DNA from 4 places in the Flammeovirga sp. SubArs3 genome. Region 3 is predicted to be linked to each of the others. Evidence: riboswitches for the same ligand, from Rfam matches in the RefSeq annotation. Region 3 holds a riboswitch; each other region holds the start of a gene.
What was found. A riboswitch is a leader RNA that binds a small molecule or an ion and turns the genes downstream of it on or off. The one in region 3 is predicted to bind cobalamin.
Positions count from the first base shown of each region.

Region 1: it holds a riboswitch for cobalamin, as region 3 does, so the genes downstream of both, QL232_RS17765 (InlB B-repeat-containing protein) here and QL232_RS00250 (ribonucleotide-diphosphate reductase subunit beta) in region 3, are expected to answer to the same signal.
Region 2: it holds a riboswitch for cobalamin, as region 3 does, so the genes downstream of both, QL232_RS03960 (ABC transporter substrate-binding protein) here and QL232_RS00250 (ribonucleotide-diphosphate reductase subunit beta) in region 3, are expected to answer to the same signal.
Region 4: it holds a riboswitch for cobalamin, as region 3 does, so the genes downstream of both, QL232_RS19770 ((2Fe-2S) ferredoxin domain-containing protein) here and QL232_RS00250 (ribonucleotide-diphosphate reductase subunit beta) in region 3, are expected to answer to the same signal.

Region 1 covers NZ_CANDOA010000006.1:161,331-168,964, reverse strand. The annotation lists gene QL232_RS17770 (hypothetical protein) at 1-611, opposite strand, end outside; gene QL232_RS17765 (InlB B-repeat-containing protein) at 664-2,040, opposite strand; cobalamin riboswitch at 2,163-2,338, opposite strand; gene QL232_RS17760 (Lacal_2735 family protein) at 2,462-2,623, opposite strand; gene QL232_RS17755 (SDR family oxidoreductase) at 2,629-3,324, opposite strand; gene QL232_RS17750 (thiamine-binding protein) at 3,416-3,709, opposite strand; gene QL232_RS17745 (hypothetical protein) at 3,767-4,222, opposite strand; gene QL232_RS17740 (response regulator) at 4,611-7,634, opposite strand, start outside.
Region 2 covers NZ_CANDOA010000001.1:1,115,394-1,123,027, forward strand. The annotation lists gene QL232_RS03940 (di-heme oxidoredictase family protein) at 1-480, shown strand, start outside; gene QL232_RS03945 (T9SS type A sorting domain-containing protein) at 491-952, shown strand; gene QL232_RS03950 (hypothetical protein) at 1,072-2,157, opposite strand; gene QL232_RS03955 (TonB-dependent receptor) at 2,165-4,033, opposite strand; gene QL232_RS03960 (ABC transporter substrate-binding protein) at 4,036-5,196, opposite strand; cobalamin riboswitch at 5,215-5,390, opposite strand; gene QL232_RS03965 (N-acetylmuramoyl-L-alanine amidase-like domain-containing protein) at 5,501-6,367, opposite strand; gene QL232_RS03970 (hypothetical protein) at 6,460-7,634, shown strand, end outside.
Region 3 covers NZ_CANDOA010000001.1:60,866-68,499, reverse strand. The annotation lists gene QL232_RS00265 (exonuclease domain-containing protein) at 1-186, opposite strand, end outside; gene QL232_RS00260 (BamA/TamA family outer membrane protein) at 332-1,462, shown strand; gene QL232_RS00255 (BamA/TamA family outer membrane protein) at 1,617-2,744, shown strand; cobalamin riboswitch at 3,185-3,388, shown strand; gene QL232_RS00250 (ribonucleotide-diphosphate reductase subunit beta) at 3,548-4,525, shown strand; gene QL232_RS00245 (ribonucleoside-diphosphate reductase subunit alpha) at 4,616-6,304, shown strand; gene QL232_RS00240 (hypothetical protein) at 6,595-7,044, shown strand; gene QL232_RS00235 (TolC family protein) at 7,358-7,634, shown strand, end outside.
Region 4 covers NZ_CANDOA010000007.1:233,012-240,645, forward strand. The annotation lists gene cobI (precorrin-2 C(20)-methyltransferase) at 1-326, opposite strand, end outside; gene QL232_RS19760 (sirohydrochlorin chelatase) at 326-1,261, opposite strand; gene QL232_RS19765 (hypothetical protein) at 1,268-2,095, opposite strand; gene QL232_RS19770 ((2Fe-2S) ferredoxin domain-containing protein) at 2,092-2,880, opposite strand; cobalamin riboswitch at 3,015-3,212, opposite strand; gene QL232_RS19775 (AAA family ATPase) at 3,213-3,752, opposite strand; gene cbiB (adenosylcobinamide-phosphate synthase CbiB) at 3,752-4,690, opposite strand; gene QL232_RS19785 (aminotransferase class I/II-fold pyridoxal phosphate-dependent enzyme) at 4,681-5,685, opposite strand; gene QL232_RS19790 (cobyric acid synthase) at 5,679-7,133, opposite strand; gene bshA (N-acetyl-alpha-D-glucosaminyl L-malate synthase BshA) at 7,371-7,634, opposite strand, start outside.

The DNA.
Region 1 (7,634 bases), on a different contig from region 3:
GAAAATGTAATCTCATCTGTTGAATAACATGTTGGAAACATAGGTTGATCATGATAAGGAATTATTGCTGTCAAATCGAACTCACCTGTTTGCTCTTCTCCATTCCATTCCATTTTATATGGAATAATATGATCATTTTCCGTAGGTCTGTAGTAAGTGATACTCACATTATGCTTTGTTGTTGATGCATTATATTCTGATCCTTTCAGTTCGTACCAGGGCTCATTTTCATCAGGGTAGCCATTGTGATTCAAATCTTGACATACCATAACAATTCCAGGTTCGCTGGAATTTTCAAACGAGTTACCATAAATGGCTATATCATTTCCGTCCTTATTAAGGATCGAGTGATCAAATTTAAAGGTTACCTCTCCTCCAAATGCACCTAATGAGATAAATTGATCTGTATTACCTACAATGTTTTCTGCTGCTTCAAAATCATTTTCTACCTTATTCATAAACTGACCTGGAGCAGGTTTGAAATCTATTACCTCTGAGATATAAGGTTGTGCATCTGGATTATCAATAGGTTTATAGCTTGTGTCTTCAATCTCTGAATTATCACACCCAGAAATGAGTATTACTGGAAGTATTTTTAAAATATTTTTCATAATTAGAATCGTTTGGAGGGAATACTTTTACGTATTCCCTCTTAGTTAGTGTTTAGGGTAAGATTGAAGCGTAAACTTGCAATGTATCTTTGTTTAAAACAGAAACTGTTTCGCCTTCTACTTGGATAGTGTAGATATATCTATTCTGTTCTAGATGATCGTCAAATAAAGATGTATCACTTTCAGATAAATTCTCGTATGTGATATTCCCTTGGCCATCCTCCACTCTCTTTTTAATCGTTACTTCCTCAGTACCAACAACTACTGATAAACCTTTTTCAGCAGAATAATTCACTTCTCTAACGTTACCTCTAATAATTTCATCGAAAAACTCGATTCCGTAACGCATAGGTGCATTCCATTTTCCACCATCATAAGCAGGAGTTCCTGTTTCATCAAATTCCTCATTTCGCATATATCCAAAACCTAATTGAGGTGATGACATGTAAACATCTTTTACTAGATTAAATACATAAGTACCGCCCATCATTGGGTCATCGCTTGCTACTGATAATGGGAAAGTGAACATTCCGTAGTTTGAATGGCTATATAAGTCTTTTGAGCTATTTTCTTTATTATCAACAAGATAAACCTCAGTACCCCAAGCCCAACCTCTAGATAGGTAATTGAGTTGAGCTTTTACCATAATATGATCTCCGTTACTTAAACTATTAAAATCATCTCTTGAAATGGTCGCATATTCAAATGTAGTTTCTCCTGCTACGATTTTCCACTTTGCTATTAAAGTAATATCACCATTAACTTTTGAAGTAAAATCATAAAGTTCATCATTTAAATACCATCCTAGAAACTCATAATCTTCCTTTTGTGGATTTTCAGGTTCAGTTACTTCAGTATCTTCATCGACAGTTACTAATGTCATTTGCTCACCATTATTTGGATCAAAGGAAACAACATACTGATCAATGACTTCTTCATAAATTGCCGTCAGTTCAATATTAGAAGTAACAGCCTCTCCAAATTTAAATTCAGCACCATCTTCAGACCAGAATTTAAAGATAAACCCTTCTTTTAGTGGGATTTGAGGAGCTTTTAATAGATCATTTTCGATGACAGTAGCTACACTATCTTCTTGTCCATTGTCAAATTTATATGTGACTTGATAGGTGACTTCGATTTCTTCCCATAACGCCGTTAATGTAAAATCATCAACTACTTCTTTTGAAAAATCGTATTCTTGATCATTTTTCGTCCAATATAAAAATTCGTGTCCCTCTTTCGTAGGGTCCGTTGGCGTAGTCACCTTTTCGCCCGCTAAAACTTCTTGGCTTTCTATTTTTGTACCACCATTACAATCAAAATCAACAGTATATGCAGTGATTGATGCCTCTTCTTTATCACAACTGAATAGTCCAAATAATAAGAGTATTACGAAATAGAATGATTGTCTTGTAAATTGTTTGTTCATCACTTTGCTTTTAATAATAAAAATTAGGTGACAAAACTCTAGGTAAGCTTACATTTCTTCGATAGAGGGGATCTACCAAGTGGTACCATGAAATTTTTCAAACTTTATTCCCGAAGTTTTGTCTAAAAAAATAAATGCTTGGTAGGTCTCCTGACTTAGCTCTCACTTTTCGCCTTCTCGTATACTACAATGGCCTATTGAAAAATGACTTTTTGAACTTTTACAGTTGCGGGTACAGTTCTAGATTTTCACTAGATTCCCTGTTATTCCTTACGGAACCAATGCGAAACAAAAGTGGTGTGGTTTAATTTAATTCAAAGTGATGTTGATCATTATTTAATCTTATTAATAAATAATATTAAAAAAAGGTTTGCGGTATCTAATAACCACAAACCTTAACATAATACGATATTTAAACCGCTTATAATTTTTCTAATTCTTTTAGCACTTCGTTCGCTTCGTACATTTTTAGATCGCTAGCTTTTCGATCTGTATGCGACAAACGATGTGATTCTTCCAAAAGCTTCTTGTATTTCGCTTCTAATTTTTCTTTGGGTGATTTCTTTTTAAATAGTCCAAACATGATGATTATAATTTAAGTGTTGATATACCTCCATCCACATGCAAGATTTGTCCTGTCATCCAAGAGGATTGATCCGATAAAAGAAAAGCAGATAATCTTGCAATATCTTCAGCCTCACCAATTCTCTTTAATGGGTGAGTACTGGCATTCGCTTCCTTCTTTGATTCATCACTAAGTAATTTTGATGCCAAAGGAGTATCGGTTAATGATGGTGCTATTGCATTTACTCTAACCTTTGGAGCATATTCTGCTGCCAATGCTTTTGTTAACCCTTCTATCGCACCTTTTGATGCAGCTACTTGAGTATGAAACTTAAAACCTGTCTGCACTGCAACTGTTGAGTACAATACAATGCTCCCTTGTGATTTTCTCAGTTTATTGATCACTGCTTGTAAAACCTTTACGGCTCCGTTGACTTGAAGCTGAAAATCATCAATAAAACTTTGAGGCGTTAATCTTGTAAAAGGCATCAGGTTTATACTACCAGGACAATATGCTACTCCATTTAGTTCATCTGGAAGCTGATCAAAGTTATTGGTCTCCGAAAGTACATCATACTGTTGGTAATGTGTATTTTCGTTCTCAAACGTAGGCATTGTCTTATTATAAGTAGCAAATACTCTATTTCCACCTTCTGCAAGTGTTTTTACTAATGCTTCTCCTATTCCGGAAGCCCCTCCTATTATTAGATAATTTTTCATGGTCTACATAAGTGTTACAGAGAATTAACTACCTATGCTCGGAAATGTTTTCAATAAAAAAAGAGAACATCCAATGTTCTCTTCTCTCAGCCTAAACTTTACCTATTCTTTTCTCAATAGATTCTGTTTTCGCCTTAATCATCCCTGATTTATTTTTATTGTAATCCATGTTCATTACACAATAAATACGGTCAGAGATGGGATCCATAATCTTATAAGCATCGTCTACTACCTTTAATAGTTCAGTAACCGTTTCAGCTTCGATTACTGTCCCCATAGGAGAAAACTGATATGTAAGACCTGAATCTTTAATATGTTGTACTACTTTAGATACGTATTCTCCAATATGATCACCTTTGTCTATTGGAAAAATTGCAAAATTCATTATTGCACCCATAAATCATTAATTTTTGAAGTTTATGGGTACAAAACTAAGGAATTATTAAGGATGAACAACTGAAGTGGATGCTTTTAAGTTCTCCTCTAATTCTTTATACCAAATCACGAAAAAAGCATCGTATTGATCATCAGATTTCTCTATATTAATTTCATACTCTACTCCCTTATTTTTGGCAAACATCATGGTTGCTTCATCATAAACCAATACAGAATCAAAGGCTACATCAAATTCTTCTTCCATTGATGATTGAAATTGGTCTACTTGTGTCTTATTTAACGTTGTAGGTACCAAGGTATCATTGTTCACCGGCATAATCATTACACCTAAACATAATTCAGAGTCATCAGACTCCACCGGCATTACCTGATATGTATTTCCTTTAATCGATACGATTTTGTCTTTCTGTTTGCTTTGCCCAATCTTAATGCCTTCTACATCTTGCGCGTTCACCATTAACATTGTTAAGAAAGAAACCGTAGCTAAAATTATCTTTTTCATAATAGGTCATCAACAATAAATGTTGTTATATAAATCGTTAAACTTTTGTTGTAGTCATATTGGGTTTATCCAAATCAATCTTTGATACGTAACATCATACACACATAGTTACACTATTATTGTTAATAGATCATTCTAACAAAAAAATCCGCTCATGAAGCGGATTCTTTCTGTATCCTCCTACGACAAGAGGATATTATATAACTACTTATTTGACTTAAATTTTTTTCTTTTTGAGTATATACAAATATTCATATTTTCAACGAATTTTTCAATAACCATTTGTAGGTATTTTTAATTATTTTCTTAAAAATATGGTACTTAACGAACATATTTTTTAGAAATATAATTATTGCAATCGATTGTTGGATTTAAATTATACAATTTATTAGGACACTTCTTTTCTTAAAGTGTTCGGTGTTACGTGATAATATTCATTGAAACATTTTGTGAAATAATTCGGAGTATTGAATCCTGTTCTAAAAGAAATCTCCGCCATGGTAAGATCCGTATTTAAAACTAATTCATGAGCATATCTTAACCTGATATTTCTTATAAAAACACTACTTGATTGTCCTGAGATCGCTTTCACTTTTCGATGCAGCTGACTTCTACTCATCCCTAAGTGATTGGCTACTTCATCAACAGATAAATCTGTATTATCTAAGTTCTCTTCAACAAAAGAAGTAAGGTTCTTAATTAACTTCTCATCTTCAGATGGGAGGTCTGCTATTTCCTTCTTCAGCATAAAATTCGTACTGAATTTCTCTTGAATTAGCTTTCTATTATTGATCAAACTTTTTACTTGCAGTAATAACTCTTGCTTCTCAAAAGGTTTTGTCACAAAAGCATCTGCTTTTAATGAGTACCCTTCTAACTTCGTATCTAAATCCGCTTTTGCGGTGAGTAATACGACAGGTATATGAGAAGATTCAACTTCGGCTTTAAGTTTATCCAGTACCTCTAGACCGTTGACCTTTGGCATCATTAAATCGGATATCACAAGGTCTGGTGCGTAGCGTAAGGTCTGTTCTATACCTACCTCACCATTCTCTGCTGTAATTACGTTGTATTCATCATTCAACATTCTTTCTAAATATTGAAGAATATCCTTGTTATCATCAATCACAACAATTGTTGGCAATTGAGCATCGATCACCTCTACCTGGCTTGACTTCACATCAAATGTCTTTTCTAGAGTCGTAGTAGAACTTTCAGAAATGACAGGTTCTAACTGAACGGGTTCTATGATTTCAACATCAATATTTTCCGCCTCAAAGTCTTCTTTTCGGAGTAGAATAGTAATGGTGAACCTACTCCACTGTCCTTCTACACTATCAACACTAATACTACCACCCATTGTTTTAATCAATTCTGATGTTAGTGCAAGTCCAATCCCATTACTAGCCGCTAAACCAGATTCTGAATGATAATATTGATCAAATATTTTGTCCAAGTTGACAGCAGGGATACCTTCACCAGTATCATATACCTCAATAGACAGTCGATCATTCTGCTCCTTCAAAGTTACATTGATCTCATCTTGAGGGTGTGTAAACTTAAAGGCATTGAAAACTAGATTATTGATCACTTTGGTCAATTTATCTAGATCCATCAGCGCCTTTTTATCTTCTGATAAGACAGACCAAGAGAAGTTCACCTCATTCTGTTCCGCAAAAGATTCAAATGAGCCTAACATGACTTTGAAAGTATCATTAATACTATATTCAGACAGTTTCACCTTCTGTTTTTTGTTGTTCTCTAAAGAAGAAAGGTCTAATATCTGATTGATTAAGCTTAATAGCTGTTTTGACTGTCTTTCGATTGTTTTAAGGTGTAGAGGACTATGCTTACTTTTTGTTCTAAGTTCCGTTACTGCACTTAAAATAAGCGTTAAAGGGGTTCTAAACTCATGAGATATATTGGAAAAGAAGCGGGATTTAAACTCATCTAATTCCTTTAACCTTTTCTCATTCTCGATAAGTAACCTCTGCTTATGTTCAATTACTACCCTTTTTCCCTCTGACAATATATATTCTTTGTCTTTGTCCTTGTAGCTCTTATAATAAAAGACACCTCCACCTGCAAAGGTGATAATGAGTATAATTGAGAAAAGAATAAGATTCTGCTTTTTTGCTAATTCTTCATTGTAAGTCAGTTGAGCCTTAAGCTTCTCTTCTTCTTTTTTAACGACTTCATAATTTGCCTCAAGCTTGGCTATCTTTTCAAATTTCTCAAGGTTAAGGTATGCTTGAGATAAACTATCATGAATTCGATTTGTCAGATAAGCATTCTTATAGTCTTTTACATTAAAATAAGCCTGACCTAACATACCTGTAGTACCTACTTCATTTTTTAGATTTTTTGTCTTTTTAGATAAAGCGATACTCTTTTTAAACGCAGTGATTGCTTTGTTATAATGTTGTTGATCGTACTCAATATGGCCTTGAATCACATAGAGTAAATCTTCATCTTTTGTTTCACATTCTGCATCTAATGCAATCCCTTTATCAATATAAAGCATCGCACTATCATATTTCTTGGATTCTCTATACGCCTCTGCTATGGATGGATAGATACCTATTTTAAAACAATTTTGGTCGAGTTCGTTACGTAATTGCAGCGCTTTTTTAAAATATCTAATTCTGTAGTCTACTGTTTCTAAGATCGCCTCAGTTTCTGTATTCGGATCTAATTGGCTCGATAACTTATCATAGGCTCCTCCAATATTTGTTACCACTGTAGCCTGATAGTGTTTGTTGTTTAAATCTATAGAATACTTCTCTGCCAATTTGAACATTTCAATGGCTTTGTATATATATTTTTTAAATAGTTCTTTGTCTTTAACTGATAAGTTTTTCCAGATTAAAGCTTCGTTGTTGACTACTTTAAATAGACCCATTTTATGGTCATGTAGTTCGTAAATCAAACGAGCTTTCTTAAACAGTTCCATCGCTTCATCATAATTACCATGGTTTCTATAATAGAGTCCTGTTGAATTATAAATATCTGCCAATGGAATCTCCATCCCTTCCTCTTTGAATATTTGAACCGCTTTGTCAAAATACGTCAAACATTCTTCTTTATTTTTGATATTATAATAAAGGCTAAACCCAGAATATGCCTTACCTAAGCCTGCATTGTTATTTGACTCTTTTGATAGTTGCTCTACTTTTTCAAAATAGAAGTATAGGCTGTCCAACTTTCTTTTAATAAGATAAGTCTTTGCCAAAATATCATATAAGTCAATTTCAGCATTAATATTATTCGCTGATTCAGCTTCAGTAATCAATTTTTGAAGGCCACTAACGGCATCATTGGGTTTTGAATAACGTAACTGGTTATAATATTGACTACCCGTACTAAACTTGTTAGACGGTGTTGAATTCTCAAAAACTGTCCTCAACGAATC
Region 2 (7,634 bases), 1.1 Mb from region 3:
GATGCATCAGATGCTAATCAAATCACTCAAGAAGATGTAGACTTATTAGTAGCCTACACTAAATTCTTAACAGTACCAACTAGATCGAAGGGAGTATATGATGATCCACAAGTGGGAATTGGTCATGTGAAATTCTCGGAAATTGGTTGTGCTACTTGTCACTCTGAAACTCAGCGTACAAGAAATGATGCTCCAAAAGAGTTCAGAAATATTACGCTAAGACCTTACACTGATATGAAACTTCATGATATCGGTACTGGAAACAGCTATAGAACACCAGCACTTTGGGGATTGTATTACAATAAACAATTGTTAGATCGAAATGGCAAAGCACTATTATTTATGCACAACGGTTCTGCTACTTCGGTAGATCAGGCAATTATGCAACATGGTGGGGAGGCCGCTGGATCTAGAGCAGCATATGAAGAGTTGACTGCAGAAGAAAAAGAAGCAGTTATCAAATTTGTTGAATCTTTATAATAGCATCAAAATGAAAAAAATATTTTATATATCAATAGTATTAATTCTATCAGCATTTACATCAGCTTTGGCACAGCAAGATGTAGCGTCAATAACAGTAAAATGTCCACCTTGTAGGCCTATTGCAAGCTGTGACCAATGTTTTGAAAATCAAACTGCTGCAGATGAAGCCTGTGGTTCTTCTGCAAGAACAATAGGAACATCTCTTGAGAGTGAATTGTCTGATTATTCTATTAACGTATTTCCCAACCCAAGTAAACAAGGGAAGTTTACGGTTGAGTCAATAAATAATTTAGAGGGACATGTTCAATTATTCTCACCAGTAGGTGATCTTATTGAGGAATTTGATGTTAGTGATCAAAAAATGTTTAACGTCGGAACTACTCAAAGTCTACCTTCTGGAGTGTATATTATGACATATACCGATAAAGATGGGAATACAGTAACAAAGAAATTAGTCGTTAGTTTCTAATTTATTATATCAATTTAAAAGTCATCATAAATTCATTTTTATGGTGACTTTTTTAATAAAAAAAAGAGCCAGAAAGTAGGACCTTCTGACTCTTTACCACTTATTTTGACAAATTCTTTTTAGTAGAAAATGAAATGAACTGGGTTGACTCCTGCAGGGATTTCAGCTTTTTCATCACCACTTTCATTATATATTTTACATTTTCCTGGATTTTCATAATCAGGAGTTAATGCTACATAGATGTCGTTTGTTGAAGGATTTTGTGCAACGCCTGTAATTGCTGCTTCTTCGATTAATGTATCTACATTTTTACTTGCAGTATTGATTACTACAATTTCACCAGAACCAATAGCTAAGATTTCATCAGCATTAGTAGTTGGTTGAATATTACCTTCGTTTGTGATACCAGGGTAGTTGATGAAATTTGAATAAGAAAGACCGTTTACATCAATTTTTGCAATTCCTAATTTTGCTGTGTCAAAACTTGGAGACCAATCAGGGTTATAGCCATTACCTAAAGATACCCAGATCTCATTATTTTGATAAACAAAGTGTTGTGGATGAACTCCAACATCGATACTTCCTACTTTTTCAAAATCAGATGTATTGTAAACCTCCACTTCAGTAGTATTACTAGCAGCAACTAAGATCTTTCCATCTACCACTGCAATACCTTCTGGATTTGAACCTACTGAAAATGAATTTTCAATTGAACCTGTTGATAAGTTTACAACATGTACTTTTGGATCTATGTAACTGTAAACAAAATCAACAACTTTTTTTTCTCCCCATTGAGTAACATAAGCATAGTTGCCATCAAAAGCAGCGTATCTAGGAGTTTCTACTTCTGAGTTGATTACATGGATCTTCTTTAATGTTTTTGTATCGGCAATGATAATTTGCTCACTTAACGAAGTAGTGATCACCGTTAACTCACCATTTGAAGTAAATCCTTCAACATGTCCACCAATGATCTCACCGTTTTGATCTTTGTAAGCTTGTTGAGAAACAGTTACGCTATCATCACCAAAAATGGATGCACCCATGATTGAAGTAGTATTAGGCTTACCAAATTGACCATATGAGTTCAATTGGAAACCTTCTGAACCAGGAACATAAGGAGTTGACTCTTTATCTTCAACACATGATGAAAAAATTACTGCAATAAATGCAAAGATTAGCTGAAATTTGTAAAACTTTTTCATGTCGTTTTTAAAAATTGAAATTTGCTTTGAACATATAATTAATACCCGGCATAGGGTATTCTTCATAGTTCTGGTATTCTGAATTAGTTATATTATTCACTTTAGCAGTCAATAAAATTCTGCTATTGTTTATTTTGAACCATTTGCTTAATCCAACATTAAGTAGTTGGTAAGCGTCAAGGTTGTAGTAATCATTTGCTGTAGTTCTCTTGCCAACGAAATTACCATCAATATTAAGAGACCAAGTTGCTATACCTAAGTTGATGTAGGACCTAAAAAGGTTTTTAGGTACATACATAAGTTGTTTGTCTTTGTCTAAGTTCTGAGCATCAGTGAAAGAGTATGCTGCTCCAAACTTCCATTTTAATAGTTGTTTTGAATACTGATTTCCAATATCTGCACTTACTTCTACACCCCTAGAATATGTTTCTTTTACGTTGGCAGCATATGTAGGATTTCCTGGAATCCATAAGATTTTATTAAAAGTTCTAAGGTAAAATCCCGTTACTGATGTATTGAATGTTAGATGGTTGTTGCTTTTTGTATAGTCAAAGCCTAAATCAACATTATATCCATCTTCTGGTTTAATGTCTGGGTTAGCTTTTTCTCCCCAATACCTTTCGTTAAGGGTAGGGACTCTATAACTTCTTCCAGCCGAACTTTTAATTTTTAAGGATTGACTCCCATCTTCTAATGCGATATAAGATAAATTAAGTGAGGGTGTAAATGGAGCTGAGTATCCTGTAACGACTGTTTGACGTAATGTGGTAGATACATTAAAACGATTGGTGACATCCCATCTAACAGCAGCAAAAACGGATCCTCTAAATTCTTCTGTGTCGGCAGCGTAGGCATAAACATCTGGCCAAATGTTCATAAGGGTCAAACCAGTTTGTAATGTTAAACTGTTGGTTAATGATGTTTCACCTCTATAATCTCCTTGAACTCTTTGTGTGGCAATTTGGCTTCCACCGTTTAATAATTCATCTTGAATATAGGCGACACTTGCAGTATGTGTCCATTGATCATTCTTCACTTTGTAATTAACAACTCCTCTAAAATTTGTATTTTCAGTAGAGTCATAAGTACTGGGCTTCATGTTATTACCCATGATTGGTTGAATACCCCTTTGATCTTGTGTATACCATAAATTAACGGACCATTCTTCGTTTTCATTTGGTTTAAAATGAGTTTCATGAAGAATTCCTGCATGCCAAAAACCAGCATTTTGTTGTACCTGATCTTCTTTAGCATACTCATTATAAAATGTATAATCATTATCAGCCATCTGATAAAGGCCTACTGTCTTATGCTTCCATTTATTATTACCATATTGAGCTTTAAAACCATAAAATTGTTGATTGAAGCTTCCATATGCTGTTTGTATTTCAAAATGATTTTCACTCTCCCAATCCAATTGATCTTTAAGGATAATGGTGCCACCTACTGCACCAGAACCATATTGTGCAGAACTTGCTCCATACTGAAGGTCAATATTGTCAAAATAGAAAGTATTAATGGTAGACATATCTGTTTGACCTAACGTCAAAGAATTTAAGTTAATACCATTCCATACAATCGCAGTATTTTCTGGAGATGCACCACGAATAGAGATACTAGAAAGTTGCCCTGGAGCACCATATTCTCGAATATATACTGAAGCTTTATCTCTTAATAAAGTCGCTAGGGTACCTTCATTATAGAATTGCATTTCAGTACTGTCAAAGGTTTGAATATGTGCCCCTTGACTATAATACTTCATTGATTTGGCAGTGATCTCAACTTCTTTTAATTCTCGATCAGGAAGCTGATACTCTTGACCTACACAATAAGTGGAGATAAAGAATAAAACGGCCATTAGACCTTTTAATCTCATGATTAATTAATTTTTTGAAAGAAGTATAATTCGTGATCAGGAAGAAGTTCCGGATGGAAAATCTTAATAAGGTCAGCTAAAATGATTTCTGGGTGTAAAATTCCTGTACCCCAATAATCATTGGCTGCTTTATTCATTTTATTATTGTTGTTGTAGATTCCTCCGTTAGTAAATGCATCAAATTCAGCATATCTTTTGTCAATACCTTTTAACTCTTCTAAGGAATTGACCATGCCAACGTTAATCCAATATTTTGCATCTTTTCCTTTTGCATAAACGCCTTCTAAATCGAATTGTAAACTACCTTTTTGATCATTGTCGAACCAAGGATAATCTACATGAACATCATGAAAAGCTTTAGCCAAATATGAAGCTCCACCGGGTACAGACCAAAGGCCTTTGTACGGTAAACCACTAATCACTTTCGGAGAAGATTTTGCCTGAGTAGCTAGATGTTTATATTCGTTGTATTGCTTTGTAATGCTTTCAAACAAAGCATTTGCTTCGGCTTCCTTGTTAAGAAGAGCACCAAAAACCTTAATCCATTCGGCTCTTCCCAATAAGTCACTTTCTTGCCAGTCTGTATTGGCTAAGATGGGAATGCCTGCTTTTTGAATAACTGGGAAGGAAGTTGAAGATGTTGAACTGCTTCCTACAACCATAACCAAGTCAGCATCACTTAAGATTACTTTTTCAGCATTTCCTTCCATATCATAACCAACAGAAATAATACGACCTTCTTCCATACGGTCAATAATGTCTTGGCTATACATATAGGTTTTATCAACATACCCCCTTATGGCATCAATACTTCCAAGTTCTTCCATCATAGAAGTTTGTGCGGTGGTCGTTGTAATTACATTTTTTACTGGAATTGAAATAACTTGATGGCCTTTGTATTGATCAGGAAGAGAATTCCCTTTTGGTAATAATACAAATGTCTCTTGACCGTCGTTAAAAGGATTGATGAAGTGTATTAATTTAAGATTGTCCTTATATTCTAACTTAAAAGTTTTAGCATGTAACACTTCCGATTTTACTGAGCCAATATTTTGCTCTTGATTCTCTTTCTGAGACGTTTGTTTGTTTTCCTTCTGCTGACATCCAAAAAATAGGATGAGGAAAGAAAGGACTATAGTATATAGTGACTTGTTTAGCTGCATTCCTTTTTACTTTACACCCGAAGAATATTTCCAAACAAAAGATATCCTGACTTTCCTTTTAGATGAGCCTTCCCGAGTGTACTCAGTGGCATTTTCATCAACCCTTACAGGTAGGATTACAGTAGCGGGGACTGTTTTGGATTCTCACCAAATTCCCTTTTGTTTGATGCAAATATGATAGATGATTATTTACAATACAACTAAAAAGATTATTTATGAAGCATGACTGTGATCATTAAAAATCATTTACAAATCCATTATCAGTAGCAGTTTTGCCAAGAAATACTATTATTCAAAAGATAAACTAGTTGATTCTTGCAACTGTTATACCGGTGTTCAATTTGCTGTTTTTTAACCACTCTGCTAAAGGCTTCTTTGTGATTTCAACTTTTCCTCCAGATTGTGAGGCATGCAATAAATGTATACGGTTGTCTTCCAATCTTACTGCAAAGCCAACATGGGAGACATCTAAACCATCTACTTTACAAACCAAAGCAATGATATCTCCAGATTCTATTTTACTTTCTATCTCAGCTATTTCTTTAATATATATTTGAGAGAGTGGCTTTGTATTTATTTGATCTTCAATTTTCTTGATCTCTACTAAAGCGGAATCATTACCAACTAACTGTTTGTACGCAGTGATATGAGTACTCATAAAGTTGATTTTCTTATCGTACACTGTTCCTCCGATTTTCTCCGTAACGTCAGTAACAATACCTTTTTTCTGATTATTTCTTATCCATTCTGTAAAATAATGTAATCGTGAAGGGTACCCATTTCGTCTCCCGTCTCTATATCTTAAATATTCTAAGATACTTGCATAATGATTGAGATTTCTAAATTTTTCATTGTCCTCTCCAGAATACAATTTAGTTAAAGCAACTACAGATTCTACAAAGGTAGTACAATCAAAACCTAGATAATTAATGACTAAGTCTTCCCTCTTTTCATTTATTTCTAGGGTCTTTTCAAGATAGGGTTCACCTACAAATGTTTTGGCAATACTGATTGCCTTTTCATTCGAAGTAAGCCCTTGTAAAGGAAGTTGGTTTAATGTTGTGAGCTTATCTTCAAAAGCTTTTGTACTTGGAATTGTACAAACAAACTGTGCTTGGCAATAAAAAGTGATAAATAATAAGCTAATTATAGATAAGAATTGTCTTGACATATTTATTTTTTGCATTTTGCAGGAATGAAGCATTAACTTCAATAATGTTCTTGATATATAAACTTAGGCAATTCTTTGAAATTATCAGAACAATGGAACTTACCTTGCAATCAAACTATAAAAATATCAATAGAATGTTAAGAAAGTCTCTTGGATTTATGTTGTGTTTTTTACTGATAAATTTTACGTCAGTATTAGGACAAGAAATCAGTGAGCATCCTGAAAAAGATAAATATGTTGGTCAATTTAACGGGGATGGTCAACGTCATGGTATGGGAACATATACATGGGAAGATGGAACGGTTTATCAAGGAAAATGGAGAAATGACTTGATGGACGGTAGAGGAAGTTTAAAATTTGCGAATGGCAATAAGTACGAAGGGAACTTCTCTAAAGGACAACCATTTGGCGCCGGTGTATATAATTGGGCAAATGGTGATGTATTTCAAGGAGGTTTTCTTGATGGGAAAATGCATGGTCGTGGTATATTAATTACTCGTTCAGGTGAAAGACACGAAGGTACTTGGATGTATAATCAAGTCAATGGAGAAGGCCAACACTGGTATGCTAACGGAGCACAATATATTGGTGAATGGAAAAACGGTAAACGCCATGGAAAAGGTATAATGCTTTATCCAAATGGAGATACAGAACAAGGTGAGTGGAGAGATGATGAGTATGTGCCATGTGACTGTTATAGAGAATCTGTATCTGTTGCCGAAGCATATAACGAATCAGAGGCAGTATTTGTCGGGAAAGTTTTTGAAATTGAAACAACTGATGAAGGGTATGATAGAGTAGGGATTATCGTTTCAGAATATTGGAAAGGTGCCTTATATCCGAAAAGAAAAGTATACATGCGTGCCGAGTATGGCTCATGTGACTTCGTTTACTTTGAAGATGAGGAATACCTAATTTATGCTCAACCTTATCAATTTGACAAATCGTTATATTACCCTACAAAATGTACGCGTTCAATGCGTACGAGCTTACCTTTAGCTTCAAGAGATATTGAAGAATTAAGAAAAATGTCTTGTGAAATTAAAGAAAACGACGATCGTAAAGTAGCTTTTGATTTCACAGATGACCCTGTTTGTGGTTGTGATGGAGAGGATTACAAAAATCCATATCAAGCTTATAAAGCAGGGGTGGCACATTGGTACGCCGGAACCTGTGAGGAAAAGAAAAAGCGTGATGAAGAAATCAGAAGAGCCAAGTATAAAATCAAGGACGAAATAAAAGAAGAAAAGAAAGAAATTGAGAAAGA
Region 3 (7,634 bases):
TAATGTCATTTGTGGTGTTATACCATGAATAGCTACATTATTTGGTGCATAATAATCCGGGAAAGGTTTAATAAGATGATGTTGTGTATCAACAATTTTACCTTTCTCTACCACTGCAATACCAATAGAACAAGCTGAAGTTCTTTTTGCATTCGCCGTTTCAAAATCTATCGAAATAAAATCCATACAGCAAAGATAGTTAATCACAAGGATTTGGATGTAGTAGTGAAATGAAGTTTCATTATCCCTCTTGCTGACGATTTTTCAAAAAAATTATTACATTTAAGGAACGACTTCTCATTTTACTCAATATTTTCATCCAACTAACGCTATGAGCTACTATAAAAGAAACTATTTTATATTGCTCTTTTTTTTATTCACCATAAATAGCTTTGGTCAAGAAAAAGAAGAGTATTTGAATGAACTAGATACTGTCTACAAAAACCAAATCACCGCTTTCCCGTTTTGCGGATATACGGTAGAAACACGGTTGAAATTTGGAGTGACTGGTATTTATCAATTTAAGGTTCCCAAGGCGACTTTGGCCACGAGACCCTCCAATATTACATTATTTGGTTATTATACAATTGAAAACCAGATGAGGATAAAACTGGCACATACAGTATTTACCAAAAATGAAGACTGGCTATTGGAAGGTGCCTGGGAATATGTGATTTTCCCTGAAAAATATTACGGTATTGGAGCAGAAACTCCAAATAGCAATGAGCAAATCATCAATTGGACAAAGGTTGATTTTAGACAACAAGTGCTTCGGAAGGTTTCCTATAAAATGTTTTTAGGCCTTCAATATAGATATGCTGATTATTGGGACATTAGTGTGACCAAAAGAAAAGATGGAACATATAGTGATATGTCTGAAATTCCTGGATATGCAGGAGGTAGTATGTCAGGTTTTGGTTTCGTTTATAAATGGGATAAAAGGGACTATGTAATGGCACCAACTAATGGCCATTTTATAGAAGCTAAATTAGAAGCCTATGAAACATGGATGGGATCAGAATATAGTTTCCGCCGTTTTTTTCTTGATGTTAGAAAATACTTTGACTTGACTAGAGAAAAGGAAGGAAATACAGTCTTAGCACTTCAAAGCATATTACAGACTACCAACGGAAATGTACCTTTTAGAGAAATGTCATTGATGGGAGGAATGTATATGATGAGAGGAATTTACGAAGGAAGGTATCGAGATAATAATATGCTTGCGGTACAGGCTGAATTGAGGCAACATTTATTTTGGAGAATTGGAATGACTGGTTTTGTCTCTACAGCCAATGTTTATAATCAAATGAATGGCTTTCAATTCGATCAGACAAAACTTGCTGGAGGAGCTGGACTTAGATTCATCTTCAATAAAAAAGATAAAGCTTCATTACGAGCGGACTATGGCTTTGGGCCTAATAAAAGTTCTGGGTTATACCTTACTTATGGTGAAGCATTTTAATAATGTTGGGAGATTAAATTTATTCAAAAGGAATCGATTTTTCTCCCTTTTTTGACAATTCTATTCAATAATTTTAAACTTCTTTATGAATACCCTATAATGTGTCTGAAAATTAGTAGATTTACGATCTTATATTATCGCTGAACTAATATTTATGCAAACATCGAAATCACTTCTACTTATTTTATTTTCACTATTTATTTCATCATCGATTTTAGCACAAGACGATTCAATTTCGAGTGAAATAGATACATTATATAAGAGGAAGATAACCGCCTTTCCTTACCCAGCTTATGCCCAAGAAACAAGTTGGGAGTTTGGCCTAGTAAGTGTGTTTCAATTTAAAACACCCAATGCCACTTTAGCTACTAGACCATCAAATGCAACATTTATAGGTTTCTATACTTTAGAAAATCAAATGAGGTTGAAGTTGGAGCATACTATTTTTACCAAAGATGAAAACTGGTTATTCGAAGGAACATGGGAGTATGCTAAATACCCAGAGAAATATTACGGTATTGGTGGGGACACTCCAAATAGCAATGAACAGTTGATGGATTGGACCAAAGTTGATTTCCGACAACAGTTTCTGAAAAAAATTAGAGATAAGATGTTTTTTGGTCTTCAATACAGATACGCTAATTTTTGGGATATAAGTGTTGGACCAAGAGAGGATGGAAGTTATGGTGATGTCTCTGAAATACCTGGGTATGCAGGTGGTTCACTTTCAGGATTAGGATTTGTGTACAAATGGGACACAAGAGACCTTGTATTGACACCTTCTGGCGGGCATTATATTGAAGCTAAAATCGAAACCTATAACTCTTTTTTAGGAAGCGATTATAAATTCGAACGTATTTACTTGGATGCAAGAAAGTACTTTGATGTGAGTAGAGAGAAAGAAGGAAAAACAGTAGTGGCTTTTCAGGGTATTTACAACTCAACATATGGTGATGTTCCTTTTAGAGAAATGGCACTTATGGGAGGTTTGAATATGATGAGAGGTGTCTATGAAGGTAGATATAGAGATAATAATATGATCGCCTTTCAAGCAGAAGTAAGACAGCATATGTTCTGGAGATTAGGAATGACAGCCTTTGTTGCAACTGCTAACGTTTATGAAAATAGCAGTGATTTTAATTTTTCAGAAACTAAACTTTCGGGAGGTGTTGGTGTAAGGTTACTGATTAACGAAGAAGACAAAGCATCACTAAGAGCGGACTATGGAATTGGCCCTGATGGAAGCTCCGGAATTTATCTAACTTTTGGTGAAGCTTTTTAAGATGACATCATTATTATTTTTTGAATAAAAAATCAAGACAATAATTCTGTTTGTTTGAAATTTACAAACAGTCATTAAGCTCATTTTTAATAAAAGGTGAATCATGAAAAAAAATCTTTTATTAAAAATGAGCTTTTTTTTCATGATACAACCCAAATTTAATTTTGTATATAGTCGTTATGTGATCTCTGAAAACAAATCCTGATTTATTGTGTTATATATTATATTTTTTTTTGAACGAGTAATACAAAAAATGTTTCATTGATTGGGACAGGTGTTACTTTTTGAAATATTAGAATAGTACAATTATTGATAGGTAGTTAGCTCTCTTCTTATTAGCGCTAATTTTTGATTCAGTCAAGTAAAAAATGATAAAATTGAGAATATTTTTTTTTATAAAATTACCATCAAAAATGTTTGCAATAATCACGAAAAGGCTATTTATTTGTTAAAACGAAGGTGCTGAAGTGAAGTTGAGAATGCTTCAGTGAAAAGGGAAATAGGTGTAATTCCTATGCTGTTCCCGCAGCTGTAAGTTTTTAGATGAGTTCAATTTTTAACCACTATATCTTTTGGGTATGGGAAGGGAGAATTTCATCACTTAAAAACGAGCCAGAAGACCTGCCATCGTGTGCTTAATTTACCTCCTTCGGGATAAGGGAGAGCAAATCGTTGATCTATCTTCTTTGAATGTTTTCAAAGTTTTAGTCAAAGAGTCTTGTAAAGTAAAATTAGCAAACGTCAAATGTGCGGCAACAAATTAGTTGTCAGTGTTGTTTACATTAAAAACTTTAAATATAACAATGAGTTTACTAGATAAACGTGTAGCTTACAAACCTTTTGAATACCCAAAAGCACAAGAGTTCATTGATGCAATTCATCAGACTTTTTGGATTCACTCAGAAGTGAATTTTGATGCTGATATTCAGCAATTCAAAACAAACTTAAGTGATCATGAGCGTGATGTTATTGGTAATATTTTAAAGACATTTGCACAAACAGAAACAAACGTTCAGGATGATTTCTGGGGTGTGATCGGACAATTTATTCCTAAGCCTGAGATTAAAGCAATGGCGATCACTTTTGCAGAAAATGAAGCTAGACATGCATCAGCATACGCTCGTTTAAACGAATTGTTAGATTTGGATAATTTTGAGGCATTCCTAGAAGATGAAACAGCTATGGAACGTCTTGAAATGTTATCACAAGTGACAGTTGATGCACAAGGAAATGCAAAACCAGAAGATTTACTTCAGTCGATTGCAATTTTCTCTTGTTTCACTGAAAATGTAAACTTATTCTCTCAGTTTGCTATTCTTCTTTCATTCAAAAAATTCAAAAACCAATTAAAAGGTATTGGTAATATCATTAAGTGGTCTGCGAAAGATGAAAACTCACATGCAAGAGCAGGTATGTGGTTGTACAACTCCATGATTGCTGAATACCCTGAGTTGAATACTGAAGAATTACAAAACCGTATCTATGAAGCGGCTAAGATTTCTCATGATGTTGAAGTAAGATTACTTACAGGCATCTTTGAAAATGGCGAGTTTGATTTCTTACCAATCAATCACTTGGTACATTTCATGAGAGACCGTTTAAATAAGAGTTTATCAGAAATTGGTTTAAAGCCAACTTTCGAAGTAGACAAAGAAGTACTTAAAGAAATGCAATGGTTTGATGAGGAAGTATTCGGTCTTGCTCATGATGATTTCTTTGCCGTACGTCCAACAGAATATACAAAGAAAACTCAGTCAGTTACCGCTGACGATTTATTCTAAGCAAAAATACTACAATACAAGGGAGCAGCTATTCTCCCTTGTAATTTCAATTTCTTTCTAAACACCACTACACACCCTCAGTTCTTAATTATGTCTGAAATTACTTTAACTGCTGAAGCATCTAATTTGGAAGCAAGCCCAAAATGGATGACTCATGAAGGATTGCAAACTTTAAATAACGGTTACCTATTAGAAGGTGAAACTGTAAGAGATGCTGTAACAAGAATTGCTAAAGCTGCTGCAACTCGATTAAAAAGACCCGATTTCGAAAAAAGATTCTTTGACGCTATTTGGAATAACTATTTATGTCCTGCTTCACCTGTATGGTCAAATATGGGTACAGAAAGAGGATTACCAATCAGTTGTTTTGGTAGTTATGTGCCTGATAGTATTGCTGGTATCGGTTCTACTTTAGCAGAAGTAATGATGATGTCGAAAATTGGTGGAGGTACTTCTATCAATATGTCTGATGTACGTCCTAGAGGTGCTGAAATAACAAATAACGGTACTTCAAACGGTGTATACCCTTTCTTGGAAATGTTTGATTCAGTAATCAACGGTACAAACCAAGGAAGTACAAGACGAGGTATGCTTGCTGCTTACCTTGACGTTGAGCATGAAGATATCGACGAATTTCTAACTATTAAAGATGTTGGAAAGACAATTCAAAATATTTTCATGGGTGTAACTGTTTCTGATAACTTTATTCAAAAGGTAAGAGAAGGAGACAGACGTAGCCGTGAGGTTTGGGCAAAAGTGATCAAATCTAGAATTGAAAAAGGCATTCCTTATGTCTTATATAAAGATAACGCAAACAATCAACGTCCAAGATGGTACAAAGATCAAGGGATGGAAATCAAAGCCTCTAACCTTTGTTCTGAGATCATGCTTCCTTCTAATGAAGAAGAATCATTCGTTTGTTGTTTGTCATCATTAAACTTAGTGCGTTATGATGAGTGGAAAGATACTGACTTAGTTGAGACAGCTACTTTCTTCTTAGATGCAGTAATGGAAGAGTTTATTGATAAAGCCAAAGGTATTGATCACATGCAAAGAGCTGTGAACTTTGCTAAAAACCATAGAGCATTAGGTTTGGGTGTTTTAGGATGGCATAGCTTCTTACAAAAGAAGAAAATTCCTTTTGCTGGTATTGCGGCTGATTCTTGGACAAGAATTATCTTCAAACAAATTAAAGAGCAATCTATCAGAGCTTCAGAAAAGTTAGCGAACGCTTATGGTGAGCCTAAGGTAATGATGGATACAGGTAGAAGAAACTCTACATTGTTAACTATTGCTCCTACAACTTCTAATGCTTTGATTGCTGGTGGATACTCAACTGGTATTGAGCCAATGGCAAGTAACTATTATGTAATGGACTCTGCTAAAGGTGTATTCTCAAGAAAAAATAAGCAGTTAGAAGAGTTGCTAGAAGAAAAAGGATTGAACAATGATGATATCTGGAAACAAATTTTAGCAGACGGGGGTTCAGTACAAAATATCAATGCTTTAACTCCAGAAGAGAAAGAATTGTTCCTTACTTTCAAAGAAATCAACCAGATGGCTATTGTTCGTCAAGCTGCGTTACGTCAACAATTTATTGACCAATCTCAAAGCTTGAACTTGAACTTCCCTCCATCAACACCGGTAAAAGATATTAATGCAGTAATGCTTGAAGCACATGCTTTAGGAGTAAAAACATTATACTACCAAAGAAGTGAAAGTATTTTGAGAGCTCAAATGAATGTCACAGAAGATGTTTGTGTCTCATGTGAGGGTTAATCTCAAATCAAAGATAAACTTAGAAGCTGTTATCCTTTTAGTAGGGTAGCAGCTTTTTTTGTTGCTCTTTTTCATAATTATTGCTTTTTATGTTAATACAGTTTAACTGTGTTTCCTTATTTGGAAACTTACCCGTATAATTGTATCATAGTTTCTGAGTAAGGAAACTAAAGTGGTTAAGAGTTTTCAATAAAAGTTTAATGAATAATCTTCTGACTTAAATTGATGTAATTCTCTGAATTATTTGTTTCCTTTGTTGGAAAGTAAAAATAGAACAAGATTTATTTACGATGAATAAAGAAGAAATATTAGAGCAATTATCTATCACCCACCAAGGGGGAGGGTTCTCGCCATTAGCAGGTAAGATATTAGGTGTATTTTATTTGTCAAATGATAAATACCTTACTTTTAATGATTTAGTGGAGATCACTGGAGCAACGAAAGGAGCAGTAAGTAAAGCCCTTAAATCATTAAAAGATAAACATAGAGTGGACTCTATTTTGGATCCTAATTCATCAAGAAAAAGATTATTCTACTTAGATTCTGATGGTATTTCAACCTACATGGATCTTGTTGTACAGAATATGACTAGGGAAACAGAACTAATTGATGAATGTGTTTCTAGAAGAAATGATAATGCTCCTGATATTAAAGAATTGATGAGTAAAACAGTTACTTTCAATAAAGAGATTATTCAATTTCTTAAGTTGGTAACACATAAATACTTTCCAAAGGATTAATTATAAGATCCTAGTCAATCAATAAAACTTTAATTTTTCCAATACCATTATCAGAACAGTCGATATATGGGCTGATTTTTACATCCTATTGGTTTCCATTTACAGAAACTTAACCCTAATAAAAATGAAAAAAGACAATATCATTCAATGGATTAAAATGTATTTACCTTTAATTATTATCTCGGTAACTGCTATCATTATAACAAATTAAGGTAAGATCTATCTTCATCTAATTCTCCACTGTCAACTTAAGACAAATCGTTAAATCATTATCTCTAATAAGTTTCCATTATTGGAAACAAAAATCAATATCATGAAAAAATATTTACTACTTACATGTTATGTATTTATGCTTAGTCTCTCTCTATTTGCTCAAGAGAAATTATCAATAGGTATTATGGTTGATGCTAAATCAATTGATAATCAGACTTTGTACGAACAGCTTACCTCTGAAATTAATCATCTTGTTGGGAAAGAATATGTCATCGACTTTCAAGAAGTATTGTCTTGTGACAATGACCCACAAAAGGCAAGGTTAAATTATAAAACCCTTGTAGATAATAAAGCAGATATTATTCTCTCTTTTGGTA
Region 4 (7,634 bases), on a different contig from region 3:
TAAGTACTCAAATCACCTTCACATACTATGGCTACATCCAATCCTTCCAAAACATCTTTCTGTATTTTCTGAAAAGTCTCTTCATAAACAGGATGTACGTGTACTCTATCAATTGTCATTTCTAAATAGAACCCCACTAATTTATCTTGTGATAAATCGTAATTCTCCATAATTTGTAGAGAATAACTACTCTTTCTTCCACCTTGAAAAATGGATCCTGGGTAATAAATTTTATCAACAGACTGAAGTAACTTGTACCCTTTCATTGTGATCAAATCGGGATCGCCGGGTCCTAGTGAAATCCCATATACTTTTCCTCTACTCATTATATTCCAAGTATATTTTTAAAGGTTTTCATCATTCCTTTTTTCTCATCCACTTTTTCATCTTCCTCAAAAAGAATCCCTTTTACATTTAAGTGATGTCCGACTTGATCTTTTCCCTCTTCTTCTTCAAAGCCAATGATCTGCTTACGGTATTTACACATTTGGCAGTTCATATTCGCTTCTCCATTTTTTGCTTGGTCTAGTCTCTCATCAAAAGCTTGTAGTATCAGTTCATCTGCTCCAAAAGCTTCTGTGTTAACATACTCTGTTGTAGATGATTTATTAAAATCGTCTACAGTGGCATAGATTCTTTCGAGCAGTACTCCCGTAAAGAAGAAAAAAGGAATAACATAGGTGCGTTTCATACCTAATTTCTCAAACATTGGTAAGGCTTCTGCCGTCGTAGGGTAAGCTGTTCCACTATAGCCAACGGTCGTAAAACCAAACCCCATACCTTCCCAAAGCATGGCAGCTAGTTTGTGTACATCAGAATTCGCATCTGGATCTGTGGTACCTCTACCAATTACCATCAACCCACATTCTTTTCGGTCAATTGGTGGTAGTAAAGCTTCCTGTTCCTCGATTCTTTTTTTAGATAAATCCAAAAGATAAGAACTTACACCGATGTGTGTTCCCATCTTAATTTCAAGGTCTGGATAATACGATTGGATCGTATTCATCTCATAAGGAATATCATTTTTAGCATGTGACCCCGCAAAAAGAATTACAGGTAATGCATAAATTACCCTTACTCCTTTTTCGTACAACCGTTCAACTGCAGCCTCATATAAAGGGTGACTAAATTCTAAAAAACCATAGTCTACTTCATATTCATTTTCGTACCTATTTTTTAACAAGGCAACGAGTTTTTTGAAAGCATCGGTTCCCGTTTTTCTTCTAGACCCATGGCCACATAATAATATTCCTTCTTTCATTGTCTTTTATATTTTCACCTCTTCATTGAAGTAGGCTTGAGGATCATCATATATATATTCAAAGGATAACAATCGCTTTGATTTACTATTATCAATCAGTTTAAAAGCAAAACTCTTACTGTCTCTAAATATGGGTAGAGGTAACCCTAAGGTTACTGCAGCATTTGTATATAAATCCCTTCGAATAGGATGAAGGCCTGCACAGCCGTTAATCACTTCCCCAAAAAGGTCCTGTTCTATCACCTCTACAATCAAATTTATCGCATCGGTTTGATGGATAACATTGACTGGCACATTTGGATTTTTCAAGACCCTATTTTCCCTTAGTAGCTGAGATGGATGACGTCCTCCTCCAATTAAACCTGCCATTCGGACAGCTGTCAATTGTTTTCCAAAATGTTGACGTAATACTTTTTCTGCTTGATATATATTTTTCCCTCCAATACTTTCAGGAGTGAAATGATCTGATTCTTGAATAGATTGATTGGTATTTGGATAGACAGAAGTGGAACTTACAAAGATGACTTTTTGATGAGTAGGTGTATGTTTTGTCAATTGTTCAATTTGTTTGACATACACTCCATTTTGATCTCTCCGGTCAGCAGGAGGAAAACAAATAATTAAAACATCAGATGAATTGATAAAATCACTCCAGCATCCATGAATTTTATCTTCTTCTATTTTAATCAGTGAAATTTGTTCTGAAGGTTCAAAAGTGAGTAATTCTTCTATTGAGGCAACACTACCTCTCACATCAAACCCTCTTTCTCTTAAACAATTGGCTAATGGTTTTCCTAACCAACCTACTCCTACAATAGTCACCTTTCTTTTCATACTGTTTCCAATTTTATCCCTTTTAATTGTACTTCTAAACAGTATTGCCAAGCATGGTTTTCAAGCCAAATTAGCCCAAGTTCTTCACCAAATTTATTTTTTAGTCGAATCCCTTTTTTTAAGGAGTCCAACTGTTCAAAATATTCAACTACTGCAATTCTCTTTTTGACTAGATTTTGATTTTTCTGATCAATTGGAGCGATAATCAACTCTATTGTTTCCTCTGCCAATTCTAGTTCAAGAGTATACTTTTGACTGTAATTGACATTTTTAATTTCACTAAATGAAAATGATGTTCGATTAGCAAGAGAAAGCGTAGAATATGGACTATTTTCCGATAAATAGAGAAAAAGTGGATAGGTATATTGATCAGAGGCAAAGCCTTTTGTTATTCGACATTCTCCAAGTTCTGAGTCCATCTTTATAGAAAATGGTTTTGGAGTAAAAGCACCTCTTTCTTTCTCCGATTTTATCTCAGACCATTCATCTTGATAGAGTAAATAGTCTTCAACGGGTTTTTGGTGTTCCAAATGGCTTTTAATAATTTCTAAGCCCTTTTGTGGAGTGAGATCTTTGTACCAATAGTTGGGTTGAACAATACATGTTGGAGCATCCTCACACCGGCCATTACATCTAGTTTTGATCGTATGAGTACTGTCCCATTGTCCGCTATTTCTAAGGTAAGCTCTTACATTTCGTACTACTTCCTCAGAACCTGCTTTTTGGCAAGATCCACCATCACAAAATAAAAAAATCTGTTGAGTCTCAGCAATGTTTTTCCCCATGATTCAGATTGTTTGATGAATAGCAACAATTGGGGATAATAGAATGACAATCTGTTTATTGTTAGCAAGTTAGTAAAACTAACAAAGTGTACTAATAGATTGAAGGTCACAACTTTTATTCCCGAAAGTTTGTTTTCTTGTTTGCAAAAAAAGGTAGGTATTCTGACTTGCTTTCTTCTGTTACTCCTTCCCATTTATCTTAACAGTGGCTCATTGTAACAAAATTGTTTTCGAAAGAAAACGAAAGCTTACAGCTGCGGGTACAGTTTTGGATTCACACCAAATTCCCTTTTCATTCCAACATTAGGAACTCCTTTTCAGCAGTGGCAAATTTACTTAATTTTAGTTGGTAAGCAAACCTTGTTAAGAACAAAGTCTAAACGGCTCTGTACTGATGTAAATGGTAAATAAACTATCTCAAATCCATAATCCAGATAAGTTTTCTCTAAAACAGGTGATAATTGCTGCTGATAAGAAAATGATTCTGGCCTTTGAGGATCTTTGGTATATATTTCTTCCCAAGGAAGTGCAAAAAATACCTCTTTTTTATAATATCGATGGAAAGGAAACAATGTTAAGTAATCAGGAACTGGTTTCTCCTGAAACCGAAGGTAGGCAATGGTATCAATAATACTTCTATCACAAAAAATTGCTTCGGAATATTCTCTTAAATGATCTAATGTTCTTTGAAAGACTAGTTCACTAAACCGTTCAACGTTCTTCCATGGCATGCCTTCTCTTCCATATTTCTGTTCATCTATTATCACCTGACGCGAGGCTTCGGGCATTGTTAATACACTCGACCTTTCAATCGTATTAATCAAGGTCGTTTTTCCTGTACCTGCTGCTCCTGAGATGATAGAAATACTCATTAGTAGACTTGTATTAAAATGAGATAAAAAGCAATGAGTAAAACGAAAAACCAACTAGTACTATAGTTGATATTTGCTACTTTATAAATTTCTTGATGCAGAATAGATCTTTGATTAGTTCCGATATATGGTTTCTCTACCAATTTGCCTCCATAATAATTAGGACCACCAAATCTCACTTTTAGAATATAGGCTAAAGCAGCTTCCGGATACCCCGCATTGGGACTACTATGTTTTTTTCCTTCAGTGAAAACTGTTGCCAAACCTCCGAACCGAAATGAAACGACCAACATAAAAAAAGCTGTTAGTCGGGCAGGAATATAATTCGCAACATCATCTAGTTTGGCTGCAAATCTCCCAAATTGTTCATAGCGGTCATTTTTATAGCCAATCATAGAATCAAAAGTATTGATCATTTTATAGGCCATTGCTCCGGGAACTCCTAAAATGACAAAATAGAACAAGGGGGCAATTACACCATCACTTAAGTTTTCAGACATAGTTTCAAGGGTAGCCGTACGAATTTGCTGTTCATTTAATGCTGAAGTATCTCTACCTACAATCCAAGAAAGTCTTTTTCTCCCTGCCTCTAATCCTTCTTTTTCTAATACATTAAACACTGCAATTCCTTCTTTTACTAATGTTTTATTGGCTAAACAGTAAAACAATAAAATGACACTAAGAAGTATTGATACAATAGTATTTAACTCATCAATATAGTTTAGTACATAGTAAGGAACTACAAATGATAAACTCACTAAAGTAATCGTTAATAAAGCTCCTTTTAAAAACTTATTTTTTCCATTATTTAGACGCTTTTCTCCCTTCGCTATAAGGTTTCCATATCCCACAATAAGGTGTGGCAAAACTCTAGGATCTCCAAAAATTTGATCCAACACAAAGGCAATAATTAAGATGAGTATTGACTTTATATCCATGAAGTAAGTGCTTTAATAATTTGTTTGTTAGCCGTTGGTGATTGTACAGAAAGTCGAATAAACTCTCCTTCTAAACTAGTAAAATTGGTAGCGTCTCTTATCAAAATTCCTTTGCTAATTAAGACGTTCTTTAATTCACTTGCCTTTCCTTTTAATAATTTAACCAAGAAGTAAGACGTGTTAGTTTCTTGTACCTCTATATGCTCAATCGCTCTTAATTGATCTTGAAAAAATATCCGTTCTTTTAATAGACTTTCAATATCAAAAATCAGTTGGTCATAATTCTCAAAAAGGTATTTTCCTGTTTGAATAGCCAACCCGTTAACACTCCATGGAATACGAATCGTTTTTAATTTCTCAACCATAGAAGCATCAGAAATAATATAGCCTAAACGAAGCCCAGGAATTGTAAATGTTTTGGTTAGTGATCGTACAACAATCAAGTTTTTATGCTTTTCTACTAAAGGTAAAACTGATTTTGTAGCTTTTGTAAACTCAATATATGCCTCATCTATCACAAAAGTTGATGTAGGGTTTTCTGTTATGAAGTCTTCTAATTCAGCAAAGGAAAATACACTTCCTGTTGGATTATTGGGATTACAAATAAATACAAGGTCCGTATTAAACGAATCTAAATCTTCCTTTCCTACAACAGTATATGAGATGTTATGCATCTTACAAGCATCTTCATATTCTGAGAAAGTTGGACCTACAATGGTCGACCTTTTACCTTTAAACAATTGAGCTATCAAATAAAAAGCTTCAATAGCACCATTCGTAAATAGAAAATTTTCAGCAGGTTGTTGATATCTAATAGATGCACATTCTGACAACTCTTCTGCTGCCGGAGATGGATAATTTTGAATACCCTCCACCTGTTTGGCAAGAGCTTTTAAGATTTCTGTGGGACAGCCTTTATAGAATACATTAGAACTGAAATTGTATTTAATCTGACCTTTTACCAAATGTAGATCATCACCATGTCCATTTAACATATGTCTTCCATGATTTTATTGATCTCCAAATTCTCTTCTACCCAATCTGCCAATTTATCAAATTGATCTCTTTTAAAGGTTTTATAGTCTTGTGCTTCAGCTTCTGGAAACTTATACTTCAACAATTCATTTACTACGACTTGATTATCGAAAACTCCATGTAAATATGTTCCCCAGCTTAGTTTACCATCAAAATATCCCTCTTTTTCCTGACCTATCGTATTCAATGCAAAGCCTGAAGGAACTAACGTTTCTCCCATATGAATCTCGTAGCCTTCGCATTTTTCATCAGAATTCTTAAAAGAGAATTGTCGCTGAACTGTATGTTTCTCTTTTGATAAAGTTGTCTCAATATCAAAGATTCCTAACCCTAGTTCTTTTTCCTGATCACCTTCAACATGATGAGGATCATATACCACATTCCCTAACATCTGATACCCTCCACAAACTCCTATGATTGGTATTTTATCATAAAGTTCTTTTATCAATAGATCTAGACCTTCTTCTTTCAACTTGGCTAGATCGCTCATTGTATTTTTTGTTCCAGGCAGTATGATAACATCAGCCTTCTTTAATTCACTTACATCTCTTGAATAATACAGATGAATAAGAGGTTCATTTTCCAATGCTTGAAAATCGGTATAGTTCGACATATAATAATGTTTGACCACAGCGATATTCAGCATTCCATCTTGAGTTGTAGTATTTCTACCTCGAAGTGCTACAGAATCCTCTTCTTCAATAATTATATCCTCAGCATAAGGTAAAACACCCAAAACAGGGTATCCCGTTAATTCTTCTAATTTTTTCTTTCCTTCAACAAACAAGCTTGCATCTCCTCTAAACTTGTTGATGATAATCCCTTTTAATAGGTCTTTTTCCCAATCTTCTAAAAGGGCAATAGTACCATAAACACTACCAAAAACACCTCCGCGGTCAATGTCTGCTACTAGATATACACATGCATTGGCTGCTTTCGCCATACGCATATTTACGATATCTCTATGTTTTAAATTCAGTTCGCTGATACTTCCTGCTCCTTCCATTACGATAGGACCAAACTGATCTGAAAGCTTATGAAATGCTTTTTGAGCTTCTAAAAACAGGTGTTTTTTATTTTCTCCCAAGAAGTAATCTCTAGCAGACTGGTCACCTACAGGTTTTCCATGCAAGACCACTTGTGATTTATTTTTCGAGGATGGCTTCAATAAAACAGGGTTCATCTCTACCATGACAGGTAGTTGACATGCTTCCGCTTGTACGGCTTGTGCTCTTCCGATTTCTAACCCATCATAAGTAGCAAAACTATTCAGCGACATGTTTTGGGCTTTAAAAGGTGCTGGTTGGTATCCTTTATTTTTTAGCCATCTGCAGATACCTGTAGTAATCCAACTTTTACCTACGTCGGAACCGGTGCCTACCAGCATAATGGGACGCATGTTTTTCATTTTAGTTTGATGTTAATTATAATCAGAAAAAATTAGTATCTCATTTTCAAAAAAATCCATTGAAGAGATTTGGATTAAATTTTATGCAATTCAAGAAATACCACGCTAAGGTATTAAATAAATTTTGATATGATGGATAATTAAAAGTTGAGAAAAAGATGATTAAAAACTATTTCCCAACAAAAAAGCCATGTGATTGATTACTCATCACATGGCTTTTTTCAAGAGAGTTCTCTCTTATCCTTTTAATTGAAACTTCTCTTTTGATTTAGCAATCGCTTCTTTGTAAATATCTTCATACAAAGGACAAACTTTTTCAATGCTAAATTGCTGTGCTTGTTTCAAAGCATTTTCTTTATAGTACGGCAAATTGGCATCATCTAGAATATGCAATGCATTTTTGGCCATATCATCAACATCTCCTACTTCAGACATCATTCCGGTTAAACCATGAATGTTTACTTCAGGAATACCTCCAGCATTCGATGAAACAACAGGAAC